DNA from 3 places in the Vibrio sp. JCM 18905 genome. Region 3 is predicted to be linked to each of the others. Evidence: riboswitches for the same ligand, from Rfam matches in the RefSeq annotation. Region 3 holds a riboswitch; each other region holds the start of a gene.
The links. A riboswitch is a leader RNA that binds a small molecule or an ion and turns the genes downstream of it on or off. The one in region 3 is predicted to bind thiamine pyrophosphate.
Positions count from the first base shown of each region.

Region 1: another riboswitch for thiamine pyrophosphate. It lies ahead of thiD (bifunctional hydroxymethylpyrimidine kinase/phosphomethylpyrimidine kinase); the one in region 3 lies ahead of thiB (thiamine ABC transporter substrate binding subunit).
Region 2: another riboswitch for thiamine pyrophosphate. It lies ahead of thiC (phosphomethylpyrimidine synthase ThiC); the one in region 3 lies ahead of thiB (thiamine ABC transporter substrate binding subunit).

Region 1 is NZ_AP043878.1:662,191-666,420, forward strand. Features, by position in the region: gene ACZ5ZC_RS02875 (TldD/PmbA family protein) at 1-337, opposite strand, end outside; gene ACZ5ZC_RS02880 (TldD/PmbA family protein) at 337-1,722, opposite strand; TPP riboswitch at 2,035-2,142, shown strand; gene thiD (bifunctional hydroxymethylpyrimidine kinase/phosphomethylpyrimidine kinase) at 2,239-3,099, shown strand; gene ACZ5ZC_RS02890 (ABC transporter ATP-binding protein) at 3,089-3,847, shown strand; gene ACZ5ZC_RS02895 (ABC transporter permease) at 3,840-4,230, shown strand, end outside.
Region 2 is NZ_AP043880.1:162,402-166,631, reverse strand. Features, by position in the region: gene ACZ5ZC_RS17410 (thiamine phosphate synthase) at 1-549, opposite strand, end outside; gene thiC (phosphomethylpyrimidine synthase ThiC) at 549-2,489, opposite strand; TPP riboswitch at 2,654-2,752, opposite strand; gene crcB (fluoride efflux transporter CrcB) at 2,813-3,196, opposite strand; partial or broken gene ACZ5ZC_RS17395 (multicopper oxidase domain-containing protein) at 3,320-4,230, opposite strand, start outside.
Region 3 is NZ_AP043879.1:266,065-270,294, forward strand. Features, by position in the region: gene mpl (UDP-N-acetylmuramate:L-alanyl-gamma-D-glutamyl-meso-diaminopimelate ligase) at 1-1,241, shown strand, start outside; gene ACZ5ZC_RS09515 (flavin prenyltransferase UbiX) at 1,246-1,881, shown strand; TPP riboswitch at 1,919-2,055, shown strand; gene thiB (thiamine ABC transporter substrate binding subunit) at 2,127-3,119, shown strand; gene thiP (thiamine/thiamine pyrophosphate ABC transporter permease ThiP) at 3,161-4,230, shown strand, end outside.

The sequences.
Region 1 (4,230 bases), on a different replicon from region 3:
CAGCTACGTCAGTCGTGATTTGGCTGTTCACGCAGCTAATTGTCTGATGTTCGTCTTGCTTGGAAAAGCGAGCGCTTTGTAGTGCGTTGGTCAGCATCAAATCTAAGCTTGGTTGCTCTAACGACTCAGAATAGCTTGTTGCAACACGCGCATCTTTCACAACACGAACACCCAGAACTTGGCTTGAGCTTACTTTGTACTCATCTAGCTTTCCTTGGTTCGCTTTCAAAGAAAAGCTACTGTTGCGGTTTACAATGACGTCCGCTTCTGCACCTTGGCGTTTTGCTTCTGATAGGACGTAATTAACCGCATTAAGAAGTTGTTGTTCTTGGCTCATTAGTTACCGCCTCCTACCAGAATGCTATCGACTTTCAGCGTTGGCTGACCGACTGTTGTTGGTACTGAACCACTTACTGAACCACACATGCCCGGCGCAAGCGCCATGTCTTTGCCGACCATGCTGATTTCTTTCAACACTTTTGGACCCGTGCTGATCAGCGTTGCTGTTTTCAGAGGTTTGGTGATTTTGCCATTTTCAATGAGATAAGCTTCACGAACAGCAAAGTTAAACTCACCCGTACCTGGTTGAACCGAGCCACCGCCCATCTTCTTCGCATAGATACCACGTTCGATGCCTGCCAGCATGTCATCAAGCGAATGCTCGCCTTCTTCGATAAAGGTGTTACGCATGCGTGAGGTTGGTGCGAACTTATAGTTTTGGCGACGACCAGACCCTGTTGGCTCATAACCTGTCTTCATGCCACCCATTTTATCGACCATAAAGCTGGTTAGCTTACCGTCTTTGATCAATTGAGTGCGCTGAGTCTTCATGCCTTCGTCATCAACGTGAATCGAGCCCCATTCGTTGGTCATGGTGCCATCATCGACTGCATTCACTGCGGTGTGAGCAACCATTTCGCCCATCTTGTCGTGGAATACGGACGCTTTCTTCGCAACCGAAGTGGTTTCTAGCAAGTGGCCACAAGCTTCGTGGAAGATTACGCCGCCAAAACCGTTACCAATCACCACCGGCATTTCACCCGATGGACAAGCATCCGCGCCAAGTTTTACTAACGCTTGTTGCGCGATAGTTTGACCTAGCTCTTTTGCATCAAGCTGTTCACTGAACTCCCAACCCGCAAGAGCGCCAGGACCTTCCATACCAGAAGACTGCTCATTACCTTTTTGAGCAACGGTGTTACCCGCCACACGAATGTAGTGACGCGTATCGTCTACATGCAAACCTTCTGAGTTGAAGATAGACACTTGCTGCTCGCGCTGAAGCACACTACCAATGAACTGGCTGATGTACTCACTTTCTGCACGCGCAGCTTGGTCAACTTTCAATAGAAACGCGATTTTTGAATCTAAGTTGGCATCCTGACTTAACGGCATGCGGCAACCGTGTTGGATTGGGTAGCGGTTCAAATTTAAAGAACCTGCTGACGCGATTTGCTCACGCTTGTCTTTTGCCGCAAGCAATGAGGTTACGCGTTTTAGCTCGGCTTCGTCCGTGCTATTGGTGTATCCATAAAGCACTTTGTGACCGAAGAAGAGGCGAATACCGATACCAAAATCAATCCCCGAATTGATCTTGTCCACCTCACCAGATGCGATCTGGACGGTGTTAGTTTGATGATGTTCAACGAATAGTTCAGCGAAATCAGCCCCTAAAAAGAGAGCATGATCGATCACTGACTTCGCTGTTGCAGAATTAAGCATGAAGTCTCCTTGCTCGATGATCGTCTTAGCCTTCCTAATTAACTGTCGAAAAGTTCAACAAAGTTAAATTGGCAACGCGTTAAATTTTAACAGTTTTTTAACCTTGTTTTGTGCTAATCCTTGCTTAGCGAGACCACGATTATTTATTAAATATTCCAGGTTCAGCTCTTTCACCAGAGCGTTGCACTAGTAAATTCCACACGACGAACCATTTAGATGCTTACTCTATCACTCACCTCGCATAATTGAATACTCAATAATAATTACTCTCAAAAAACGTATCCCTTCTACAAGGGTCCTGCTATCATCCGAGCGAAATAGTCGGGGGGCCACGCGATAAGCGTTGGCTGAGATCGAGATTCGAGACCCGTTGAACCTGATTCAGTTAGCACTGACGTAGGGAACTATGCGCACTTTGCCTTTCGCCGCTCCTCTTCGGCGAGCGAAACGATCGAACAATCGATCTATCCACAACGGTCAAAGTCAGTTCCTATACGTCTTGTAGTAGGAGCGACCATGACGCAGCAATCACAGCCATCTTTACAGCAGGCACAATCACCTATAACCACCCCTGTTGTCTTAACCATCGCAGGCTCCGACAGCGGCGGCGGCGCAGGCATCCAAGCCGATATCAAAGCGATGTCCGCCACTGGCAGCTTTGCCTGCTCAGTGATTACCGCCATCACCTCACAAAACACGCAAGGCGTTTCTGCGATTTTCCCGATCCCACTTGATCACGTTGAAAGCCAACTCGATGCGGTGTTTACCGATCTCAATATTGTGGCGGTAAAAGTCGGCATGCTGGCGGATTCGAATATCATTAAAGTCGTTGCTAACAAGATTAAGCAATACCAACCTAAACATCTTGTGATTGATCCTGTCATGGTCGCCACCAGCGGCGATTTGCTGCTTGAGCAATCAGCAATCAGCACATTAAAAGAAGAACTAATTCCTTTGGCAGACATCATCACTCCTAACCTGCCAGAGGGTGCAGCACTGACAGGTAAGCCTGTACCTCAATCTGAGGCAGAAATGAGTGACATGATTGACGACCTTCGTGCGCTTGGTGCCAAAGCCATTCTGCTCAAAGGCGGTCACCTTGAAGAAGATGAAAACAGCAACGATCTGCTGATCATGCAAAACAGTGCCGAGTTAATCAGCGCCAAGCGTTTCCCAACCCAAAACACCCACGGTACGGGCTGTACACTGTCTTCCGCTATTGCGTCTTACCTTGGTCAAGGCAACAACCTGCACAAAGCTGTGCATTTAGGAAAACAGTACATCAGCCAAGCCATCGCTCATGCGGATGAGTTGGAAGTGGGGAAAGGTCACGGACCAGTACATCACTTCTTTGCGGGTCATACCTATGTTCGCTAACGCGATTGGCATTCAGCTTTCCGACGCCAGTTTGCAATACAAAGACAGCCAAACACCGACTTTAGCGAAAGTGAACATGGTCATTCCTATCGGTCAATGGACGGTATTACTCGGGCGAAGTGGCTGCGGAAAAACCACGATATTGCGTTACTTAGCTGGCCTACTGGATGACCAAGTTGACTGGCATGGCGAACTCATCACAACCGATGGCGCCGCACTGCATGACCGTGTCGCTTACATGGCTCAGCAGGATTTATTGCTACCGTGGCTTAACGTGCTGGATAACGTCTGCCTTAGCTCGCGCTTTTCTTACGCCAATTCAAATCCAGCGGATGAGAAACAACGTGCTCTCAACTTGTTAGAGCACGTTGGGTTAGCAGATTACGCTTACGCCAAACCCGCTCAACTCTCTGGAGGTATGCGACAGCGCGTAGCCCTTGCTCGCACTCTGATGCAAGACAAACCTTTGGTTTTGATGGATGAACCTTTCTCAGCATTGGACGCCGTGACTCGCCACAAATTGCAAACTCTCTCTGCCGAGCTACTAAAGGACAAAACCGTTGTCTTGATTACGCACGATCCGCAAGAAGCAGTGCGATTGGCGCATCAACTCTATGTGTTACAAGGCACGCCTGCTCAAGCGCAGCACTTGGTTGTTCCGGACGCCAAGCCACCAAGATCTCTCGATGGAGAATGCGCAACTCTACAACAAGCGATTTTGAATCAATTGGAGAAAGACTATGAGTGATATGACTCAGTACAACTCCGTTTCGGCGCGTATCAGTAAAAAGGAACGCGTAACTCATCCGGCATTGCGTCTGCTAATCAGCGCAGCCGTGATCTTAGGTTTGTGGCAACTCATTGTAGTGGTGTTTGACATGCCAAGCTTCATCTTGCCTTCGCCGATTGAAGTATTGGATAGATTAGTCACTCGATACGACGTGCTACTCAAACACACTTGGGTTACCGCACAAGAGATCCTACTTGGCCTCGCACTCGGCTTATCAATGGGTTTGCTATTCGCTTTGCAAATGCTGATGTTCGAGCCGCTCAAACGCTGGCTATTGCCGATTCTTATCGCTAGCCAAGCCATTCCAGTATTTGCTATCGCGCCCGTATTGATGCTTTGGC
Region 2 (4,230 bases), on a different replicon from region 3:
TCCGTCGAAGTTGTCATTCAACAGTGTTTCACGTGAAACATTCGCTTGTTGAGTTAGCATTCCTCGAGCAAGTGTTAACGCATCTTCGATAGGAAAATCGAGTACTGTCAGCGCTACTATCCAAGCAAGGTGATGTTCGGGATCGAACATTGCGTTGGGTTTGGACTTAACGGAAAGCGCTCTCACTTCGTCGTTAAAGGGGTGACGCCAGATATCAAGCTGATGCACTTTCTCCTTTTTATCGGAAACCTGAGTATCAGCAATACCAATATAAATCGCTTTCGACGGTTGCTTAGCACACGCTTCTACCGACAAAGTAGAGCGGTAATAAAGCACAAATAAACTCTCATGTTCAGAGTCATATCCATCAATGAGATCAGTCGTTATGTGTGTGGTCTGTTGGTCGCGAACAAGCTTAATAGATTGAGTTGGGCTCACGCCCAACTCAATGTCTTCGATTATAAAACCCTGTTCTTTCGCCAACAACAAACATTGCTGAACTAAACCTGTCAGTTCAATCAATGATGACGGAATAAGGATTTTGCTCATTAGTCACTTACCTCGGCATGTGCTGCTGGGTGGTATAACTCAGAACCTGACTCTCTAAATTCTTGCGATTTCTGACGCATCCCCTCAAGAGGATCATCAAGCATTTTGATCGAGATAGCTTGGTCCGCAGCAACTTGCTCAGTATCTTTCGCGTATTCTCGAACCTCTTGCGAAATCTTCATCGAGCAGAACTTTGGTCCGCACATCGAACAGAAGTGAGCAACTTTTCCCGACTCTTGAGGCAAGGTTTCATCATGGAAAGCGCGCGCGGTTTCTGGGTCAAGTGACAAGTTGAATTGGTCTTCCCAGCGGAATTCAAAACGTGCTTTAGAAAGCGCGTTATCACGAACTTGTGCGCCAGGGTGCCCTTTAGCCAAATCAGCAGCGTGAGCAGCAAGCTTGTAAGTGATCATGCCTACCTTCACGTCTTCTTTGTTTGGTAAGCCAAGATGCTCTTTAGGTGTTACGTAACAAAGCATCGCACAGCCATACCAGCCAATCATGGCAGCGCCAATTCCTGACGTAATATGGTCGTAACCAGGAGCGACGTCTGTCGTCAGTGGACCAAGGGTGTAGAACGGAGCTTCATGGCAGTGCTCTAGCTGCTCTTCCATGTTCTCTTTGATCATGTGCATTGGAACATGGCCAGGACCTTCGATAATCACCTGTACGTCGTATTCCCACGCAACCTTAGTCAACTCACCAAGAGTACGAAGCTCCGCAAATTGCGCTTCGTCATTAGCATCGGCAACCGAACCAGGGCGCAGACCATCACCGAGAGAAAGTGCCACATCATACTTGGCACAGATTTCACAGATCTCTCGGAAGTGGGTGTATAAGAAGCTTTCTTGGTGATGCGCTAAACACCATTTCGCGATGATAGAACCACCACGAGAGACGATGCCAGTAACACGCTTTGCAGTCATTGGCACATAGCGAAGTAGTAAACCGGCATGGATAGTGAAGTAATCAACGCCCTGCTCTGCTTGCTCAATCAGAGTATCGCGCATCACTTCCCAGTTAAGGTTTTCGGCAACTCCATTCACTTTTTCCAGCGCTTGATACATAGGTACGGTACCGATCGGAACCGGGCTGTTACGCAGAATCCACTCGCGAGTTTCGTGGATGTTACGTCCAGTAGAGAGATCCATAACGGTATCCCCACCCCAGCGTGTCGCCCAAACGAGCTTCTCAACTTCTTCCTCAATCGAAGACGTCACCGATGAGTTACCGATATTGGCGTTCACTTTGACCAAAAAGTTACGTCCAATGATCATTGGTTCGGATTCTGGGTGGTTGATATTAGAAGGGATAATCGCGCGACCTTCGGCAACTTCTTTGCGAACAAACTCGGCGGTAATGTCTTTTGGAAGATTAGCTCCAAAGCTTTGACCAGGATGCTGTTGATTCAGCACATCATCACGGTACTTGGCACGACCCAAGTTTTCACGCAGCGCGATGAATTCCATTTCTGGGGTGATAATACCTTTGCGAGCATAGTGCAGTTGAGTGACGCATTGCCCATCTTTGGCACGTCGAATACGTGGTAGATTACCGTAACGAAGATCGTCTAGTGTTTCGTCTTCTAAGCGTTCTTTGGTGTACACCGAGCTTACTTCATCGAGTAACTCTGTGTCACCACGCTCTTCAATCCAGCTTTCTCTTAGCTTTGGTAAGCCGCTATAAAGGTCAATATCGTAGTTCGGATCAGTATAAACACCTGACGTATCGTAGACTCGGACGGCTTCATTCGGCTCGAAAATAGGCGCTTCTTTTGTGCCACCAATCAGACTATCTGCTAGCGCTATTTCACGCATAGGTACACGAACATCTGGACGTGAACCTTCTACATATACTTTTGTGGAATTTGGGTACGGCTGTACCGAGAGTGTTTCAATAAACTGTTTTGCTTCCAGTCTCGCTTGTTTGCGACTCGACATAGCATTTTTCCTTGCTTTGTTATACTAGATAAAAAGTAATTGGATAAAAATGCTTGGCGGATAGATGCGACAAGAGGAGTCAAATTAAGGCTAAATAAAGCTTAAGTAATTTGCCTATAACAACATTCGACTATTTGATAGGTCAACCAGAAAGAACTCCGGTATAAATATCTTCTCTTGTTCCCTTCGCAGATTCTAATCTGATCAGGTTCAACGGATCCCGAATTAACGGTCTCAGCCTTATGGCACTCCGACAAGTGATATCAGTATATAAAAACGGCCTGGTTAAACCAAGCCGACCTGTTTAATTTTTAACTACTTTGCTAGCTGCGCATCAATAATTGGAAACCGATCCACGCAGCAGAGATGCTCAGCACCACATTTAATAAAATATTTAACCCCATCTTAAAAAACGCACCTTGCTGCATAAGTAAAACATTATCCATAGAAAAGGTGGAAAACGTCGTCAGTGCCCCTAAAAAGCCCAAACCAATCACTTGTCGCCAAGGTTCTGTTGCCAACAGTTCATTGTCGAACGCAGCAATCAACAAGCCCATGATAAATGAACCAACCACATTAACGGTTAGCGTACCGTATGGAAAACTACGCCCCAATAAAATGACACACAGTTCAGATATCAAGTAACGAGAACACGCACCGAAAGCACCACCTAGTGCAATAAAACCAAGAATGGAAAACTGCCCCATAATTCCCCCAACACTATTGATGACGATATTGTAACCAAAACTAAAGCAATATTGATGGTGAAATTTTAGAATTCGACAACGTATTGCATTTAAAACACGCTGAGATTAAAAAAGTTACAGGAGTCACTTTACTTCAATATACCCCATCAAACCGGTTTTCATGTGCTCAATAACATGGCAGTGATACATCCAACGTCCAGGGTTGTTAGCAACAAAGGCAGCTTTGGCACTGCCATTTTTTCCAAGTAAAACCGTATCGGTATGGAACGGTTCGTCGAGTTTCTTTCCATCTAACTCAAGAACAGTAAATGTATGCCCATGAAGATGAATAGGATGATGATATTGAGTAACGTTCTTCAAATTGAAGATATAGGTTTTTCCAAGCTCCAATGTTGAAAGTGGCGCAGGGATATTATCTATGCTCATTCCCTCCCAAGCCCGTTTGTTCATCAGCCAGAATTTAGGTATCGCTTTGCCCGATTTATCGACAGGAGTGATCGCCCCCTCCCATTCAAACACATAATCGATTTGCTCCGCATTTTCCAAATCAAGATCAGGCACAGGGTTGAGAGGCAATAAAGGCAGTTTCTTGTTGCTTGGCAGGTCAGACTCAACAACTTCAAACTCACACAAAGAGAATGGGAAGCGCCCTTTCATTTGACGCACATAAACACGCTCTCCAGCCTTCGGAGCAATCAATCCGATACCCAATCTCATTCCCGGACCAATTTTGTGTTGAGTGAGCCTATAAGGCGTTTTAACTGGATTGCCATCGATAGCAATAACCCAAGCCTCTGTGCCTTCAATCGCGATCGGATAGGTAATGGTGTTATCGACATTAGCAATTCTTAATCGCGTAGTCGCGTTCTGCTTCAGCGTATAAACAGGCTCATGAATACCATTGACGCTACTCCACTCTCCTGGCGTTCCCATACGTGCACTCAAGCGCGGCACCATTAGATTCTTCCACTGTCCTTGCTTGTCTAAATGCCAATGCTTGAGGACGACTTCATGCTCTTCATCAAACTGAACAG
Region 3 (4,230 bases):
CGTTGCTTGAGTCTCAAGGTATTGAAATTATTGAAGGCTTCGACCCGTCTCAACTCGACCCTCAACCAGACCTTGTGGTGATTGGTAATGCCATGAGCCGTGGTAACCCATGTGTTGAACATGTGCTCAATACCAACATGCGCTACACCTCTGGTCCGCAGTGGCTCAACGAGTTTTTGCTGCACGATCGCTGGGTATTGGCGGTATCGGGTACACACGGTAAAACGACTACGTCGAGCATGCTGGCTTGGATACTCGAAGACTGCGGTTATCAACCTGGTTTCCTAGTTGGTGGAGTACTTGGTAACTTTGGAGTCTCTGCTCGTTTGGGCGAAAGCATGTTTTTTGTCGTTGAAGCGGACGAATATGACAGTGCTTTTTTCGATAAGCGTTCTAAGTTTGTGCACTACCATCCTCGAACCTTAATCATGAACAACCTTGAGTTTGATCATGCAGACATCTTCGATGATCTAGAGGCGATCAAGCGCCAATTCCATCATTTAGTGCGAACGGTTCCCGGCAATGGCTTAATCTTAGCTCCGAAGCAAGACCAAGCTTTGGCGGATGTATTAGAGCGTGGTTGCTGGACAGAAAAGCAGTTTTCAGGTGTTGATGGCGACTGGCAGGCGCACAAATTAGTGGTCGATGGCTCAAAATTTGAAGTTGCTCTACAAGGCGAGAAGGTCGGTACCGTCGAATGGGATTTGGTGGGTGATCATAACGTTGATAATGCGTTAATGGCGATTGCCGCGGCGCGACACGTTGGCGTAACGCCGGAGCTTGCGTGTCAGGCTCTGGGCCGTTTCATTAACACCAAGCGCCGTCTTGAGTTAAAAGGTGAAGAGCAAGGTGTGACGGTTTACGATGATTTTGCGCATCACCCAACGGCAATTGAACTCACCGTCGGTGGTTTGCGTAACAAGGTAGGCGAAAAACGCATTCTTGCCGTGTTGGAACCTCGTTCTGCCACTATGAAGCGCGGCGTGCACAAAAACACACTCGCGGATTCGCTACACAGCGCAGATGAAGTGTTCTTATTCCAACCAGACAACATCGAATGGTCGGTGCAAGATATCGCGGAACAATGTCAGCAACCTGCTTTTGTTGACGCTGACATCGATAACTTTGTAGCGAAAATCGTTGAACGTGCGCAGCCAGGTGACCAAATCCTCGTGATGAGTAATGGTGGCTTTGGCGGTATTCACGGCAAGATCCTCGAGCAACTTAAACAAAAAGCCTGATTTTATGCAAAACAAACAGCAGCAAGCAGAAAAAGCCATCACTTTAGCGTTAACTGGAGCATCTGGTGCGCCTTATGGTCTGCGCCTTTTAGAATGTTTGGTCGCGGCGGATTATCATGTCTACGTTCTGATCTCTTCAGCGGCTCGTGTCGTGATGGCAACCGAACACAACCTTAAGTTGCCAAGTGGGCCTGAAGCCGCAAAGCAAGCGTTGGTGGAGCATCTCAACTGTGATCCAAATAACATCACCGTTTGCGGTAAAGATGACTGGTTCTCACCGGTAGCGTCTGGCTCTGCGGCACCCAAGCAAATGGTGGTTTGCCCATGTTCAGCAGGAAGTGTTGCGGCGATCGCGCATGGTATGTCGGATAACTTGATTGAGCGCGCCGCTGACGTGGTGATGAAAGAGCGTGGGCAGTTGTTGCTCGTCGTTCGCGAAACACCATTTTCAACGCTGCATCTGGAGAACATGCACAAGCTATCGCAAATGGGCGTCACCATCATGCCAGCGGCTCCGGGTTTCTACCATCAGCCAAAGAGCATTGAAGACTTAGTGGATTTTATGGTGGCGAGAATTCTCGACCACTTAGGTATTGAGCAAGGTTTAGTGCCTCGTTGGGGTTATGACCAGCGTTCGTGAGCTGATTGTGTAACCACTCAAATACCTTTACAATCCATCCAACTCATCGGGGAGCAAACCCATTTAGCATTGAGTCAATCAATGCATTTGGGCGCTGAGACCTAAGTGCTTTACTAGGGACCCGTATTACCTGAACCAGATAATGCTGGCGTAGGAATTGAGTCTGGATATTGGAAGTCCTTAATAGCCGCCTCAACCCTGTGCCGCTCAACTTATTTCTCTGAAATACTCATGGAGAGCGAGCAGTGAAAACCACTTCAAGTCTGATTGCCTTAGCTGCAATTACTTCAACTTCAGCGTTTGCTGCTGAAAACCCATTAACTATTTATACCTACGATTCTTTTGCCGCAGATTGGGGACCAGGTCCTAAAATCGAGCAAGCTTTTGAAGCAAAATGTGGCTGTGACGTTAACTTCGTGGCGTTGGACGATGGTGTGTCGATCCTGAATCGTCTTCGTCTTGAAGGCGGTAATAGCAAAGCCGACATCGTGTTAGGTTTGGATAACAATCTGATGGCAGAAGCGAAGAAAACCGGTCTGCTTACCGAGCACAATGTGGATACGGCTAACACAGTGTTACCAAATGGTTGGAGCGACACGACGTTTGTACCGTACGATTACGGCTACTTCGCGTTTGTGTACAACACAGAGAAACTGGCTAATCCGCCGAAAAGCATGAAAGAGCTGGTGGAAACGCGCGACGATTTGAAAGTGATTTATCAAGATCCGCGTACGTCAACGCCGGGCCAAGGCTTGATGCTGTGGATGAAATCCATTTATGGCGACGATGTGACGCAAGCGTGGCAGAAGCTAGCGAGCAAAACCGTAACGGTCACGAAAGGTTGGTCAGAAGCGTATTCCATGTTCCTTAACGGCGAGTCGGACTTAGTGCTTTCTTACACTACGTCACCTGCGTACCACTTAATTGCGGAAAACGATTCAAAGTTTGCGACGGCGAATTTTGCTGAAGGTCACTACATGCAAGTTGAAGTCGCCGCTAAAGTGAAAGGGGCAAAAAATTCAGAACTTGCTGATCAATTTATGAATTTCATTTTAAGTGATGAGTTCCAGTCAGCGATGCCAACGGGTAACTGGATGTACCCTGTTACTGACGTTGAGTTACCTAAAGGTTTTGAAACCTTGAGCGTTCCAAACAAGTCGTTGAGCTTTAGTGCTGATGAAGTGGCAAAAATGCGTAAGTCTTGGATTCGCGAATGGCAAAGCGCACTGACATTTTAGCTGACGTTCCACCCCTCATCTGAATGAGATAGGTTTTACCTTTGAATTCTGTTCCAAAAATAGGTTTAGGGGTCGCGATGATCATCGCGACCTTTGTTGTTTCTGCCCTAGGTGCTTTGATTGTTCAAGCCCCTTCACTTGATGTGTCTGTGGTATGGGACGACCCGTATTATCAACATGTCACCAAGTTCAGCTTTTACCAAGCTTTTCTTTCCACATTGCTCAGTGTTGGCTTGGCCATTCCAGTTGCGCACGCGCTTTCGCGTCGCCAATTTATTGGTAAATCATTACTGCTTAAGCTGTTTGCATCGACGCTAGTTTTGCCTGTTTTGGTTGGTGTTTTCGGGCTATTAGCGATTTATGGCAACAGCGGTTTGTTAGCGCAGTGGCTACAGAGTTTCGATAGCAAACTGCCATTTTCTATTTACGGTTTGAACGGCATTTTACTCGCCCATGTGTTCTTTAATTTACCTTACGCGGCGCGCTTGCTGTTGCAAGCATTAGAATCTATTCCTGCCGAGCAACATAAGCTGTGTGCGCATTTAGGTATGAACCATTGGAATAAGTTTCGTTGGGTGGAATGGCCGCGTTTAAGACAGCAACTTCCCCACGTTTGTGGTTTGGTATTTATGCTGTGTTTTACCAGTTTCGCCACTGTAATGGCATTGGGGGGCGGGCCAAAATCTACCACCATTGAATTGGCAATTTACCAAGCGATTAAGTTTGATTTTGATTTACAAGCTGGGGCGTTATTGGCGCTGTGGCAGATGCTGTTATGTGGACTGCTTGCGATTGGAGTGCAGAAGTTAACAAAGCCTGTTTCTATCAGTGCTGGCAGCACATCGGTACAGCAATATTTAACGAAGGATCATGGGTGGTCAAAAGCTTGGGATAGCTTTTGGATCATAGGTGCCTTTTTACTGGTGATACCACCGTTATTGATGGTGTTACTGAGTGGCATCAACCAACAAGTTTGGACGGTGTTAACCGATGAACGTTTTTGGTCTGCGTTATCTAACTCACTCAAAGTGGCAGGGTTAGCCAGTGCGCTTGCGGTCGCTGCAGGGGTGTCCATACTATTGACCAGTCGCCGTTGGCGGTTGCAGTACAA